Regions from separate parts of the Streptomyces sp. NPDC005393 genome, predicted to be linked through region 3. Evidence: riboswitches for the same ligand, from Rfam matches in the RefSeq annotation. Region 3 holds a riboswitch; each other region holds the start of a gene.

Region 1 (5,176 bases), on a different contig from region 3:
TCAGGAACAGCGCCTCGGTGAGCGAGAGCCGCTCCAGCTCTTGAGGCGACACGCTTTCGTTCACCGCGTGGATCTGCGCCTCCGGCTCGCTAAGGCCGATCAATAGGATCTCCGCCTTCGGGTAAATCGAGGCCAGTGTGTTGCAAAGCGGGATCGAGAAGCCTTGACCGGCGACTTGCATCTCCTCCCCCGGGTAGGCGATCCGCATGGCCTCCGCCATCGATGTGTACGCCGGGCTGGTGGTGTCCACTTGGAACGGCTGCCCCTGGCCAACCTGCTCCACCGCGACCCGCGCACCCCAGGGGACCTTGGCATCGAGATGCGCGGTCAGCAGTGTGGCCGCCCCAGCCACTTCGGTCCCTGGTGGCACCCGCAGGCTGACCAGCGCGCGTGCGGACGCCTGAATCGACGCAGTGGCGCCGGTCGCCGACGGGCAGTCGATGCCGAGCACAGTGACGGACGGCCGCGCCCACAGACGGTCCGCGATCGTTCCGCTACCCGTCAGTGCCACCCCTGTGAGAACCCCGGCGTCCCGCCGGAAGTCCTCCTCCTGGTACTGCAGTCCCTCCCATGTTCCGTCCGCGGCCAGTCCATCCACGGTCGTCGAGCCGTCCTCGTCCCGCAGCGAGTCGAGGACGCGGATCAGCGCGGCGAGCGCGTCGGGCGCGGCTCCACCGAATTGGCCTGAGTGGAGATTGCCCTCAAGAGTGTTCACCTCCACGCGCATCAACGCCATGCCGCGCAGAGTCGCGGTGACTGTCGGCAGCCCGGCACGGAAGTTGCCGGCGTCACCGATGACGATCGCGTCGGCCGAAAGCAGTTCCGGGTGCTGCTCGGCGTACTGCTGCAGGCCTCCGGTGCCCTGCTCCTCCGAACCTTCTACGACAACCTTGACGCCGACCGGTATCCCGCCATTGGCCTTGAGCGCACGCAGCGCGAGAATGTGCATGATCAGGCCGCCCTTGCAGTCGGCCGCACCACGCCCGTACCAGCGCCCGTCGCGCTCGGCAAGCTCGAACGGGGGCGAGAGCCAGGCGGATTCATCAAGTGGTGGCTGCACATCGTAGTGGGCGTAAAGCAGCACGGTCCGGGCATCCGCAGGGCCGGGAAGATATCCGTATACGGAACGCGTACCGTCCGGGGTGTCCAACAGTGCGACGTCCCTGAACCCCTCCGCGCGGAGCAGGTCGGCGACCCAATTCGCGGCGGCCTCGCACTCACTCTTCGGGAACTGGGCGGGGTCGGCCACGGACTGGAATGCAACCAGTTCGGCGAGCTCAGTCTTGGCGCGCGGCATGAGCGACGCGATGGTCTCGGCCAGCGCGGTCGCGGGCGGGGAGGTCATCGATATCTCCTCGTAGGTGCTACAGGGTTACGCGGGTCACGGCCGCAATCACCCGGAGCTCGGCGCGTCTTTGGGCCGCCCTTGGGGACGGCCTGGTGATCGGGGGCCCGCCGGCATTGGGGCGGCGTGCACGACAGCCGTGCCCCGACGGCGGACGCTGTTCCCGGAAAGAAAACGCGTATCCAGAAAATAGGCCGCCACTCCCAGCACATCTCCGTGGACTCCTACAAATCATTACGCAGAACCATGCAGTCTGCACCGCAGTGTCGGGCTATCGACCGGACGGCCATCAGCTACGTCGCGGGGCACTTGACGGCCGCATGGGGTGCCCGTAAGTTGCCGTCCGAAGGATCGGACAACAAAGACTCCGAGCTGAAGATTCTGTGCGGGAGAGTCCACGTTCTGTGTTGGCGTGGCGCCGAAGGAGCAAATCCTCCCCGGAAACTCTCAGGCCTCGTTACCGCGCAGAGGAGGCGAACTCTGGAAAGCAGGCGCTCACGCGCCTCGCCCACGGTGCAAGCCGCGGATTCCCGCGGCGAAGCTCTCAGGCCAATGACAGAGGGGGAGGCTCACTCGGCCGCACGGGCTCCTGCCTGTGCTCGACACTCGAGGAGGTCTCCATGGTTCGCTGTACCCCGTCTACGTTCAACCTTCGCGCATGGTCTCTCGGAGCCCGGAACACCTCGCCGCCCCGGCCCATGACTGCGTCGAGATCACCTGCGTCGCTGCCGCCACCGTGGTGTTCGACCTGATCACGCCCACCTGACCTTTCGGCCAGGCCCGACAACTGAACATCGAGCTGTTCGAACCGAGGCGGGAGAGTCCTCGCCCACCCTTGGCGAGGCGCCGAAGGAGCAACTCTCCCCAGAATCTCTCAGGCCCAACTACCGCTTCGGCGAGGCTCCTCTGGAAAGACAGGACGTCACGTCCTGCGCCCACGGTGCAAACCGCCGGATCCGGTGGTGAAGCTCTCAGGTACCGATGACAGAGCGGGGAGGTCACCCGTCCACGGTGCCGCGTCCGCGGTGCCTCCAACAGGGAGCCTCCCGCCATGACCTCATCCGCGTCCGGCGCGTTCGCCACCCGTCACATCGGCGTCAGCGATGCCGACCGCGCCAAGATGCTGGCCGAAGTCGGCTACCCGACGCTGGCCGCGCTCATTGACGCCGCCGTTCCGAGCGGCATCCGGAGCACCTCCGACCTGAACCTGCCCCCCGCCGCCACCGAGGCCGAGGTGCGCGCCGAGCTGCAGGAGATCGCGAGCAGGAACACTGCGGCCGTCCCGATGATCGGCCTCGGCTACCACGCGACCACCACGCCCGCAGTGATCCGGCGCAACGTGCTGGAAGACCCGGCGTGGTACACCGCCTACACGCCGTACCAGCCGGAGATCAGCCAGGGCCGACTCGAGGCGCTGATCAATTTCCAGACCATGGTCGGCGACCTCACCGGGCTGCCGACTGCCAACGCATCGCTGCTGGACGAGGGTACGGCGGTCGCCGAGGCCGTCACGGTCATGCGCCGCGTCGCAGGCAAGAAGAGCTCCCCCCGCGTCCTGGTCGACCGCGACACCCTGCCGCAGACCCTCGACGTCCTGCGCACGCGTGCAGCCGCGGTCGGCATCGAGATCATCGAGATCGACCTCGCCAAGCCGCTGCCTGAGGACGACTTCTTCGGGATGGTGCTGTCCTACCCCGGGTGCTCGGGCGCGATCCGCGACCTGCGCGAGGTGACCGCTGCGGCACGGGCACGCGGGGCGCTGGTCACCGTGACCGCCGACCTGCTGGCGCTCACCCTGCTCGTGCCACCGGGGGAGTACGGCGCCGACATCGTCGTGGGATCGTCCCAGCGGTTCGGTGTCCCCCTGTTCTACGGCGGGCCGCACGCCGGCTACATCGCGGTCCGCGCAGGGCTCGAACGTCACCTGCCCGGCAGGCTCGTGGGCGTGTCCGTGGACGACGCCGGCCGGCCGGCGTACCGCCTCGCCCTGCAGACCCGCGAGCAGCACATCCGGCGCGACAAGGCGACCTCCAACATCTGCACGGCGCAGGTGCTGCTCGCCGTGGTCGCGTCGATGTACGCCGTCTACCACGGCCCCGACGGTCTGACCGAGATCGCCCGGCGGACGCACCGGTACGCCACGCTCATCGCCGCGGGCCTGCGGGCGAGCGGGATCACGGTGGTGCACCGCGAGTTCTTCGACACCCTGCTGGTGCGGGTCCCCGGCCGTGCCGAGGAGGTCGTCGCGGCCGCGCACGACAAGGGCCTGCGGGTGCGGCTGGTGGACGGCGACCACGTCGGCGTCTCCTGCTCCGAGGCCACCACGGAGGACCACGTCCGCCTCGTACTCGACGCCTTCGGCTGGGCCGGCGACGGCCTGGACGGGCTGGCGGCCGGCGCCCCGGCGGCGCTGCCGTCGGGGCTGCGCCGCACCTCCCCCTTCCTCACCCACCCGGTCTTCCACCAGCACCGCTCCGAGACCTCGATGCTGCGCTACCTGCGCAAGCTCGCCGACCGGGACTTCGCGCTGGACCGCGGCATGATCCCGCTCGGGTCCTGCACGATGAAGCTCAACGCGACCACAGAGATGGAGCCGGTCAGCTGGCCCGGGTTCGCCGACCTGCACCCGTTCGCGGCCATCACGGACGCGGCCGGGTACATGGCCCTGACGGAGCAGCTCGAGACCTGGCTGGCCGAGGTCACCGGCTACGCCAAGGTCTCCATCCAGCCCAACGCCGGATCGCAGGGCGAGCTCGCGGGCCTGCTGGCGATCCGCGCCTACCACCGGAGCAACGGCCAGGCCGGACGCGACGTATGCCTGATCCCGGCAAGCGCGCACGGCACCAACGCCGCCTCGGCCGCCCTGGCCGGCATGCGCGTCGCCGTGGTGGCGTCACGGCCCGACGGCACGGTCGACCTCGACGACCTCGAGGCCAAGTGCGCGAAGCACGCCGACGACCTGGCCGCGATCATGGTGACCTACCCCTCGACGCACGGCGTCTACGAGGAGAGCATCACCCGGCTGTGCGAGCTGGTGCACGAGTACGGCGGACAGGTGTACGTCGACGGCGCCAACCTCAACGCGCTGCTCGGGGTCGCCAAGCCCGGTGAATTCGGCGGCGACGTGTCACACCTCAACCTCCACAAGACGTTCTGCATCCCGCACGGCGGCGGCGGGCCGGGCGTCGGCCCGGTCGCCGTGCGCGCGCACCTCGCGCCGTACCTGCCCACCCACCCGCTGCACCCCGACACGGAGCGCCGCGACGGGATCGGGGCGGTGAGCGCCGCACCGTTCGGCAGCGCCGGCATCCTGCCGATCCCGTGGGCCTACATCCGGATGATGGGCGCCGAGGGGCTGACCGAGGCGACCCAAACTGCCGTGCTGAGCGCCAACTACGTCGCCCGTCGGCTCGCGCCGCACTTCCCGGTCCTGTACGCCGGGGAGGACGACCTCGTCGCGCACGAGTCCATCCTCGACGTACGCCCGATCACCGCCGCCACGGGTGTGACGGTCGACGACATCGCCAAGCGGCTCATCGACTACGGCTTCCACGCACCGACGATGAGCTTCCCGGTCGCCGGGACGCTGATGGTCGAGCCGACGGAGAGCGAGAGCCTGCAGGAGCTGGACCGCTTCTGCGAGGCCATGATCGCGATCCGCGCGGAGATCGACCTGGTGGCCAAGGCCGTCTGGACCCTCGAGGAGAGCCCGCTGCGACGGGCACCGCACACCGCCGCCGCGATCGCCGGCGAGTGGACCCGAGCCTACTCCCGCGAGCGGGCCGCCTTCCCGGCGGGCGTCACGCCGGACAAGTACTGGCCGCCGGTTGG
Region 2 (5,176 bases), on a different contig from region 3:
GTAGGTCCTCCGGCTCGTCCGTCACCCTCACCCTGAACAGCCAGCCGCCCTCGAAGGGGGCGGAATTCACCAGCGCCGGGTCGTTCACCACGTCCTCGTTGATCTCGGTGACCTCGCCGGAGACGGGCGCGTACAGGTCGCTGACCGACTTCGTGGACTCCAGCTCACCGCAGGTCTCACCGGCGGCGACGGCGGAACCGACATCCGGGAGCTGGACATAGACGACATCGCCGAGCGCGTTGGCCGCGTATTCGGTGATGCCGATGGTCGACACGCCGTCCTCGTCGGCGGCCGACAGCCACTCGTGCTCCTTGCTGTAGCGCAGCTGCTGGGGGTTGCTCATGGTCCGATTCTCCTGGATACGGGGGAGTGCTTGGGAAACGGGTCTTGACTGGTGGGACGGGGTGGAATGCGGCGCCGCGATGCCGCGGGCACCGCGGGGCTCAGCGCCCGCGCCGGTAGAAGGGGAGCGCGACGACCTCGTACGGCTCCTGGGTACCGCGGATGTCCACCGACACACCGTCGGTGCCGGGCCCCGCGTGCTCCGCGTCGACGTACGCCATCGCGATCGGCTTGCCCAGCGTCGGGGAGGGCGCACCCGAGGTGACCTGGCCGATCCGCGAGCCGTCCGCCGCTACGACGGCGTATCCGGCGCGCGGCACCCGGCGGCCGGCCGCGATCAGGCCCACCAGCGCGCGCGGCGGCCGGCTCTCCGCCTGGCGCGCCGCGGCCTCCAGCGCCTGGCGCCCGACGAAGTCACCGGCCTTCTCGAACTTCACCACCCGGCCGAGCCCCGCGTCGAAGGGCGTCGTGTCGGTGGACAGCTCATGCCCGTACAGCGGCATCCCGGCCTCCAGCCGCAGCGTGTCCCGGCAGGACAGACCGCAGGGAACCAGACCCACCGGAGCCCCCACCTCCGTCAGCGCCTGCCAGACCCGCTCGGCGTCGTCCGGCGCGACGAACAGCTCGAAGCCGTCCTCGCCCGTGTAGCCGGTGCGGGCGATCAGCGCGGAGACGCCCGCGACGGTGCCCGGGAGCCCCGCGTAGTACTTCAGGCCGTCGAGATCGGCGTCGGTGAGGCTCTTCAGGATCCCCGGGGACTCGGGCCCCTGGACGGCGATCAGCGCGTAGGCGTCGCGGTCGTCCCGTACGGCCGTCTCGAAGCCGGTGGCGCGCTCGGTCAGCGCGTCCAGCACCACCTGGGCGTTGGAGGCGTTGGCCACGACCAGGAACTCCTGCTCGGCGAGGCGGTAGACGATCAGGTCGTCGAGGATGCCGCCCTCGATGTCGCAGATCATGGTGTAGCGGGCGCGGCCCACGGCCAGCGCCGAGAGATGACCGACCAGGGCGTAGTCCAGGGCCTCGGCCGCCTGGGGCCCGGTGAGAGTGATCTCACCCATGTGGGAGAGGTCGAAGAGCCCGGCGCGGGTGCGCACCGCGGTGTGCTCGTCGCGCTCGCTGCCGTAGCGCAGCGGCATGTCCCAGCCGGCGAAGTCGGTAATGGTGGCGCCGAGCGCACGGTGGGTCGCGTCCAGCGCGGTACGGCGTGGCGTGGGCGGGGCGTCGGACATGATTCACAGCTCCCAGGATCAGGATTGCGGCGACGACAGGGACGGTCCTCCCCATCTGTCATCGGAACCTGAGAGGTTCGCCGTGACTCCCCTCACAACAAGAGGGCCTTCGGCTTGCACCTTGGGTGGAGCCACACCAGCGGCTCGCTTTTCAGATCTGCCTCGCCCGCGCGGTATTCGGGCCTGAGAGATTCAAGGGAGGACTTGCTCCTTCGGCGCCCCGGACGCCCGGCACGGCTGCCGGTGACCAAGGACTCTCCCGCGCGGATTCAAGCGGCCGGTATGGAGTTGCGCGCACATCATCGCACGTATGGGCGAGAAGGGAAGCCCCGCAATGTGACCAGGACCGCGAGCGAGCGCCTTGATGGACATTACCTTTTCTTGACACTCTTCGGGTACGAGCCGCAGTGACCGACCTGGGAGGACGATCACGGTGCAGGGGCAGGGAACATATGCGACGACCCATGGACCCCTGCCCGCGCGGCGGGGTGAGGCGCCGGCCGCCGACACGCTCCGGCCGGGGCGCAGAGCCGCCGTGCACGACCTGCGCGCCGCCGCGGGACCGCGCGAGCTGCGCTACCCGGCGCGGGATGTGCTGGTCGCCTCCGGGCTGCCGGGCAGCGGCAAGACCACTCTGATCAACCGGGCGGTGCCGGTCCTGGACCACGGCGGCGCCGCCGTCATACGAGTCGACTCACAGGACACCCGCGCGTCATGGGAGGGCCGGCTGCCCCGCTGGCTGCCGTACGCGCTGTACCGCCCGCTGGTCCGGTGCGCGCACTACGCGGGCCTGCGCCGTGCGCTGCGCTCGGGCGCGAGCGTGGTCGTGCACGACTGCGGCTCGCTGGCGTGGGTCCGCCGCTGGCTGGCACGGGACGCGCGGCGCAGCGGCCGCCGGCTCCATATGGTGCTGCTGGACGTGGAGCCGGCGGTGGCGCTTCAGGGGCAGGCCGCACGGGGCCGCGGCGTCTCGGGCTACGCCTTCGGACGGCATCGGCGCGCGGTGCGCCGGCTGGTCTCGCGGGTGGAGGCCGGTCGGCCGCCCGAGGGCTGCGCCTCCGCGGTGCTGCTGGACCGGTCGACCGCGAACGCGTTGCGTGGTATCTCCTTCGAGTGACGTGGGTGCTACGCCAAATTGGGCGCTACGCCAAAGGGGCGCGCCGCCGTGGAGCCTCGTGGGGGCACCTCCCAGCGGTAGCTGGGGGCGAGCCGATTGGGGCGCGCCGGTGTCGAGCCTCGGGTCGGACCTCCGGCTGGGGGCGAGCCGGTGGGGCGCGCCGGTGTCGAAGGAGAGAGCGAGCGCAGGCCGGGAGGGCTCCCATCGTTGTGGGGTGCCCCCGGCTCCGTGGCGAGTGAGCCGAAGGGGCGCGCCGCTGTCGAAAGGGAGAGCGCGCGGAGGCCGCGAGGAACGAGTGGCCGAGCACGGTCGACCGTCGACAGTGGCTTGAGCGCCCCGGAGGCGAACCGAGCCCTGAAAAAAAGGGGGGCCGAGCACGGTCGACTGTCGACAGTGGCTCGAGCGCCCCGGAGGCGAACCGAGCCCTGACAAAGGGCGTTAAGGTGCTGGTGAAGGCCGGACGAGATGGTGGTTGGACGAACATGAGTTTCCCGGAGCAGCCCGGTATGACATCGGCTCACGGTGGATTCCCCGACAGCGCTTATCCCGCGTTCCCGGGCAATGAGCTCGAAGAGGTGCTCGCCGCCTCGGTCGAGGTCCCGGGGGCCGGGGCGCGCATCGTCGAGACGCTTGCCCGCAGCCATATCTGGGTTCCGCTGCCGAACGGCGGGGGCCCCGACAGCCCGAGCCTCGATCTGCCCACCATGGAGATCGACGGCGCCGCGTATGTTCCGGTGTTCAGCTCCCAGCAGCAGTTTCTGCAAGTCGTCGGCGCCCATATGCCGTTCACCATCGCCCCGGCCGTCGAGTTCGCCCGCGGCCTGCCGCCCAAACTCGGCATCGCGGTGAACCCCGGTGGTGCGGTTGGCGTACCGCTTCCGCCCCCCGCTGTCGCGCGGCTGTGCCGCGCCGGGCGTACGGAACTCGACGGATCGGCCACCGGCGGCCGGGTGCGGCTCTTCGAGCCCGACTGGCAGGACGAGCCGGTCGACTTCCTGGCCGCCGCCGGGATCGAGTTCGCCAAGGAGACCGGGGTGCGGACCGCCCGGCGCGCCCTGGCCAGCGTCGAGGGCGACGCGCCCGCGCTCTTCGTCGGCGTCGAGCTCGATGCGCCCGGCCCGGACGGCCAGGCCTTCGCGGTGGAAGCGCTGGGCCGCGCGCTCGGCTCGGTGCCGTTGCCGTGGCCGGTGCAGCTCGTTCTGCTGGACGTCGCCCAGGACCCGGTCGCGGACTGGATGCTCGAGCGCGTGCGGCCGTTCTACGACCGTGACCTCTGACTCACCCCAGGGCCCGCTGCGGGGGCCCGTAAGCTGGTTTGATGACCAGGCGGGGCGTGACGACGCGCCTCGGTGAGGTGTGGGCAAGGCCGAGAGAGGGGCGGACCCAGGTGAGCGCGGGCGCGGATTGGGGGGCTGCGGCCGGTCAGGTGGAGCGGATGCTGCAGCAGGTCGCTCCCGGCCGGTACGACGCCTACGAGGCGCTGCTGCACGCCCTCGCCGAGGGCGAGGTCTGGATGCTGCTGTGGCACGGTGCGCCCGGCTCGTCCGACGCCCAGTACGGAAACATGGACGTGGGCGGCCTTGGTTACGCCCCGTGTGTGACCTCCGCCCAGGAACTCGCCGCGAGTGGCTGGAATCGTGCGCACGAGGTGGTGGACGGACGCCGGATCGCCGCCTCGCTCTACCGCGACCGCTACGGCCTGTGGCTCAACCCGCACGCGCCCGGCGGCGGGGTGGGCATCCCCTGGCTCGACCTGCGCCGGATCGCCGGCGGTCTGGACCGGCTGCCCGCCGGACCGCTGAAGCTGACCGAGCCCGCCATCGACATCCCCCAGTTCTACGCCCTGTTGGGGCAGAACGCGCACCGCACCGCCGTGGTGCGCTCCTTGCGGCGCGCCTGGGTGCAGCCCGCGCTGGGCGCCCCGTACCTGGCCATCGGTCTGGATCTGTACGACACCAGCGGGCCGGCCGTGCAGTCCGTGCGGGTGATGATGGAGCAGTCGATCGCCGCGGTCCCGGACGGGCTGCCGGTCTCCACGGTCGCGCTCTCGGACGAGTACGACCCGGTCGCGATGTGGATGCGGGCCGGCGCCCGCCCGTTCTTCGACCGCGACGCCTACGGCACCGCCCCCGCCGCGCCGCCGTCCTACGGCTACGGCTATCCGCCGCCGCGCCACGCGTACTGATCCACCGCGAAGCGGCTGAAACCGTCCCCTCGGGGCGCATGTTACTGCTGCGTTCTCGTGTCGCGACTGTCCGTATAACGGAACACCCGTCCTCACATCACGGTTAAGCATCCATTGCCCGGGAGCACTGGCGGGTGATCACAAACGCGATGAAGACTCCCGCTCCAAGGGGTGCCGGTTCCTGTGTACGACCCCCTTCCAGAGGGGTTCCGTACCACGAGCGCGACTTTCACCCATGGAGTGAACGAAGCCGCCACAGCGGCGAGTCGTGGGCCGGTCACCACCGGTCGAGATGAGGAGTCT
Region 3 (5,176 bases):
CCCGGCTCCCGGTTGGGGGCACCTTCCAGCGGTAGCTGGGGGCGAGCCGAAGGGGCGCGCCGCTGTCGTAAGGGAGAGCGCGCGGAGGCCCCGAGGAACGAGGGGTCGAGCACGGTCGACCGTCGACAGTGGCTTGAGCGCCCCGGAGGCGAACCGAGCCCTCAAAAAAAGGGGTAGATGTGAGGGGCGCGCCGACGATTCTGCATCTGGACATGGACGCCTTCTTCGCCGCGGCGGAGCAGGCGGCCAAGCCCAGCCTGCGCGGCAAGCCGGTGATCGTGGGCGGTCTCGGGCCGCGTGGCGTCGTCTCCACGGCCTCGTACGAGGCGCGGGTGTTCGGGGTCCACTCGGCCATGGCGATGGCCCAGGCCCGCCGCCTGTGTCCGAACGCGGCGTATCTGACCCCCCGCTTCACCCTCTACCGCCAGGTGAGCGATGTGGTCATGGCCCTGCTGCACACCCTGTCGCCGCTGGTGGAGCCGCTGAGCCTGGACGAGGCGTTCGTGGATCTGGAGGCGGGCGGCACCGAGCCCAGCGCGCGGGCGGCGCGCGCCGTGGGGGAGCGGCTGCGGGCCGATATCCGGGCGGCGACCGGGCTGACCGGCTCCGTAGGGCTCGCCGGATCCAAGATGCTCGCCAAGATCGCCTCGGAGGAGGCCAAGCCCGACGGCCTCGTGATCATCGAGCCCGGGACGGAGCGGGAGCTGCTCGACCCCCTGCCGGTGCGTACGCTTCCGGGCGTCGGCCCCGCCACGGCGGAGGCGCTGCGCCGGGCCGGGATCCACACCGTGGCCGAGACCCGGGAGGCGGGCGAGGCGGAGCTGGTGCGGCTGCTGGGACGGGCCCACGGGGCGTCGCTGCATCTGATGGCGAGCGGCCGGGACGAGCGGCCCGTGGTCGCCGAGCGGGACACCAAATCCGTATCCGTGGAGGACACCTTCGACGTGGACCTGACCGACCGCACCCGGGTGCAGCTGGAGGTCGCGCGGCTCGCCGACCGCTGTGTCCAGCGGCTGCGCGCCGCGGGCCGCTCGGGGCGCACGGTCGTGCTCAAGGTGCGGCGGTACGACTTCTCGACGCTCACCCGGTCGGAGACCCTGCGCGGGCCCACGGACGACCCGGGGGTGGTGCGGGAGGCCGCGGCGCGGCTGATCGAGGGCGTGGACACCACGGCGGGGGTGCGGCTGCTGGGGGTGGGCGTGAGCGGTCTCGCGGACTTCACCCAGGAGGATCTCTTCGCACAGGCCGCGCAGGCCGCCCACGACGCCCTGGAGGAGGCGGAGCGGGCCTCGGGCGCCGAAATGCCCGAGCCCGCGGGTGCGGGCGCGCAAGGGGCCGCTGAGGGCGCCGGGAAGTCGCGGCGCTGGCTGCCGGGGTCCGATGTGCGGCATGCGGAGTTCGGGGCGGGCTGGGTGCAGGGGAGCGGGGTGGGCCGGGTGACCGTGCGGTTCGAGGAACCCTGGTCGGAGCCGGGGCGGGTGCGCACCTTCCCCGTCGACGACCCGGCGCTGGAGCCGGGCGAGCCGCTGCCGCTGGTACGGCCCGCGGAGCGGGAAGCAGGCGTCGGCGGGGGTCAGCCGCCGGTCACATCGAGCCCGTAGTGGTGGTACAGCTGCAGCTCCTGCTCGGGAGAGAGATGGCGGCCGACCCCGAAGTCCGGCGCGTCCTTGATCAGTGCCCGGTCGTACGGCACCCGGAGCGTGTCGCCGACGACCTCGCTCGGTTCGAGCGGTACGAAGACGTCCCGGCTGAACAGTCCGGTGCGTACCGCCGCCCATTCGGGCTCGCCGGTCGCGTCGTCGAGATAGACCTCGTCCACGGTGCCGATCTTGGCGCCCTCGCGGTCGAATGCCTTGCGGCCGATCAGGGTCCGCGGGTCGATATCGGTCTGCACGCTCTCTCCCACAGGGTGGCAATTCTCCAGTGATACCTACAAAAAGCCACATCGCCGCGCACGGCCACTCGAGCGGTCGGTGACCAGCCCCGGCGACAGATGCGCTGGTACGCTGACTGTGGCTGCAGACCCCGTGCGGGAGAGTCCTCCGCCGACGCTGTCGGAGGCGCCGAAGGAGCAAATCCTCCCCGGAATCTCTCAGGCACACGTACCGCGCGGGCGAGGTCACTCTGGAAAGCAGGGTGGGCCACGGGCGAGTACGGCTCCCGAACCCCTCCTCACCGACGGTGAAAGCCGGTCCGCGGCACGGGGACCGGTGAAGCTCTCAGGTTGAGATGACAGAGGGGGAGGCCGTCCGGGCACCCGCGCCGCGGTGCCCCTCGCCGGTCGTTACAGACCAGGAGGCCCCCGCAGATGACCGCCAACCGCATCTCACTCTCCGACCTGGAGCGCTGTACTCCGTTCGAGCAGCGCCATATCGGTCCCGACAGTGAGGCGCAGGCCAAGATGCTCGCCCAGGTCGGCTTCGGCTCGCTCGACGAGCTGACCGAGGCCGCCGTGCCGGACGTCATAAAGAGCGCCGGGGCGCTGCGCCTGCCCCCGGCCCGCAGCGAGGCCGAGGTCCTCGCCGAGCTGCGCGGTCTCGCCGATCGCAATCAGGTGCTGCCGTCGATGATCGGCCTCGGCTACTACGGCACCTTCACCCCGCCGGTGATCCTGCGCAACGTCATGGAGAACCCCGCCTGGTACACGGCGTACACGCCCTATCAGCCGGAGATCTCCCAGGGCCGGCTGGAAGCCCTGCTGAACTTCCAGACCGTCGTCGCCGACCTGACCGGGCTGCCCACCGCCGGTTCCTCGCTGCTCGACGAGGGCACGGCCGCCGCCGAGGCCATGGCGCTCTCGCGGCGCGCCGGCAAGGTCAAGGAGGGCGTCTTCCTGGTTGACGCCGACTGTCTGCCGCAGACCATCGCGGTCATCCAGACCCGCGCCGAGCCGGCCGGTGTCGAGGTGGTCGTCGCCGACCTGACCGACGGCATCCCGGACGAGGCCGCCGAGCGCGGCGTGTTCGGCGTGCTGCTCCAGTACCCGGGCGCCTCCGGCGCGGTGCGCGACCCGCGCCCCGTCATCGAGCGGGCCCATGAGCTCGGGGCGATCGTCACCGTCGCCGCCGATCTGCTCGCGCTCACCCTGCTGACCCCGCCCGGCGAGCTGGGCGCGGACATCGCGGTCGGCAGCAGCCAGCGGTTCGGCGTGCCGATGGGCTTCGGCGGCCCGCACGCCGGCTTCATGGCCGTACGGGAGTCGTTCGCGCGCAACCTGCCCGGCCGGCTCGTCGGCGTCTCCGTGGACGCCGACGGCGACAAGGCGTACCGGCTCGCGCTGCAGACCCGTGAGCAGCACATCCGCCGGGAGAAGGCCACCAGCAACATCTGCACCGCCCAGGTCCTGCTGGCCGTGATGGCCGGGATGTACGCGGTCTACCACGGCCCCGACGGGCTCGCGGCCATCGCCCGCCGCACCCACCGCTACGCCGCCGTCCTCGCCGAGGGGCTGCGGGCGGGCGGTGTCGAGCTCGTGCACGACGCGTTCTTCGACACCCTCACCGCGCGGGTGCCCGGCCGCGCCGCCGTGGTCGTCGCCGCGGCCCGTGAGGCCGGGGTCAACCTGCGGCTCACCGACGCCGACCACGTCGGCATCGCCTGTGACGAGACCACCGGACGCGCCCAGCTCGCCGCCGTATGGTCCGCCTTCGGCGTGGACGGCGGAGCCGGCGACGGCCCCGGCGTCCCCGGTATCGACGAGCTCGATGCCACGGCGGGCGAGGCGCTGCCCGCGGGTCTGCTGCGCACCGACGCGTATCTGAGCCACCCGGTCTTCCACCAGCACCGCTCCGAGACCGCGATGCTGCGCTATCTGCGGCGCCTGGCCGACCGGGACTACGCCCTGGACCGGGGCATGATCCCGCTCGGCTCCTGCACCATGAAGCTCAACGCCACCACCGAGATGGAGCCGGTCACCTGGCCCGAGTTCGGCGCGCTGCACCCCTTCGTGCCGGTCGAGCAGGCCCATGGCTACCTGACGCTGATCCGCGAGCTGGAGGAGCGGCTGGCCGAGGTCACCGGCTACGACAAGGTCTCCCTCCAGCCGAACGCCGGATCGCAGGGCGAGCTGTCCGGGCTGCTGGCCGTGCGGGCGTACCACCGGGCCAACGGGGACAGCCGGCGCACCGTCTGTCTGATCCCGTCCTCCGCGCACGGCACCAACGCGGCCAGCGCCGTGATGGCCGGCATGAAGGTCGTCGTGGTCAAGACCGGCGAGGACGGCGAGGTGGACACCGACGATCTGCGCGCCAAGATCGAGCAGTACGGCGACGAGCTGGCCGTCCTCATGGTCACCTACCCCTCCACGCACGGGGTGTTCGAGGAGCACATCACCGAGGTCTGCGCGGCGGTGCACGACGCGGGCGGCCAGGTGTACGTGGACGGCGCCAACCTCAACGCGCTGGTCGGGCTCGCCGAGCCGGGCCGGTTCGGCGGCGATGTCTCGCATCTGAATCTGCACAAGACCTTCTGCATCCCGCACGGCGGCGGCGGCCCCGGCGTCGGCCCGGTCGCGGTGCGCGAACATCTGGCCCCCTACCTCCCCAACCATCCGCTGCAGCCCGCCGCGGGTCCGGCCACCGGCGTCGGCCCGGTCTCGGCCGCGCCGTGGGGCTCCGCGGGGATCCTGCCGATCTCCTGGGCGTACATCCGGCTGATGGGCGCCGAGGGGCTGCGCCGCGCGACCCAGGTCGCGGTGCTCTCCGCCAACTACATCGCCAAGCGGCTGGAGCCGCACTACCCGGTGCTCTACACCGGCCCCGGCGGTCTGGTGGCCCATGAGTGCATCGTCGATCTGCGGCCGCTCACCAAGGCGACCGGGGTGACCGTCGACGATGTGGCCAAGCGACTGATCGACTACGGCTTCCACGCGCCGACGATGTCGTTCCCGGTCGCCGGGACGCTGATGATCGAGCCGACGGAGAGCGAGGACCTGGCGGAGCTGGACCGGTTCTGCGAGGCGCTGATCGCCATCCGCGCGGAGATCGAGAAGGTCGGCTCGGGGGAGTGGGCCAAGGAGGACAACCCGCTGCGGAACGCGCCGCATACGGCCGCGTCGCTGGGCGGGGAGTGGCACCACCCGTACACCCGGGAGGAAGCGGTCTTCCCGGCCGGGGTCGTCGCTGCCGACAAGTACTGGCCGCCGGTACGGCGGATCGACGGGGCCTTCGGGGACCGT

What was found. Region 3 has a riboswitch for glycine ahead of gcvP (aminomethyl-transferring glycine dehydrogenase). Riboswitches for the same ligand answer to the same signal wherever they lie in the genome.
Region 1: it holds a riboswitch for glycine, as region 3 does, so the genes downstream of both, gcvP (aminomethyl-transferring glycine dehydrogenase) here and gcvP (aminomethyl-transferring glycine dehydrogenase) in region 3, are expected to answer to the same signal.
Region 2: it holds a riboswitch for glycine, as region 3 does, so the genes downstream of both, gcvT (glycine cleavage system aminomethyltransferase GcvT) here and gcvP (aminomethyl-transferring glycine dehydrogenase) in region 3, are expected to answer to the same signal.

Annotation. Positions count from the first base shown of each region.
Region 1 is NZ_JBEXFG010000003.1:70,527-75,702, reverse strand. Features, by position in the region: gene ABZS71_RS04845 (dipeptidase) at 1-1,345, opposite strand, end outside; glycine riboswitch at 1,722-1,818, shown strand; glycine riboswitch at 2,150-2,245, shown strand; gene gcvP (aminomethyl-transferring glycine dehydrogenase) at 2,397-5,176, shown strand, end outside.
Region 2 is NZ_JBEXFG010000001.1:429,347-434,522, forward strand. Features, by position in the region: gene gcvH (glycine cleavage system protein GcvH) at 1-343, opposite strand, end outside; gene gcvT (glycine cleavage system aminomethyltransferase GcvT) at 444-1,571, opposite strand; glycine riboswitch at 1,733-1,843, opposite strand; gene ABZS71_RS02145 (AAA family ATPase) at 2,005-2,688, shown strand; gene ABZS71_RS02150 (enhanced serine sensitivity protein SseB) at 3,195-3,965, shown strand; gene ABZS71_RS02155 (enhanced serine sensitivity protein SseB C-terminal domain-containing protein) at 4,124-4,873, shown strand.
Region 3 is NZ_JBEXFG010000055.1:9,418-14,593, forward strand. Features, by position in the region: gene ABZS71_RS30750 (DNA polymerase IV) at 180-1,601, shown strand; gene ABZS71_RS30755 (PRC-barrel domain-containing protein) at 1,574-1,894, opposite strand; glycine riboswitch at 2,021-2,118, shown strand; gene gcvP (aminomethyl-transferring glycine dehydrogenase) at 2,309-5,176, shown strand, end outside.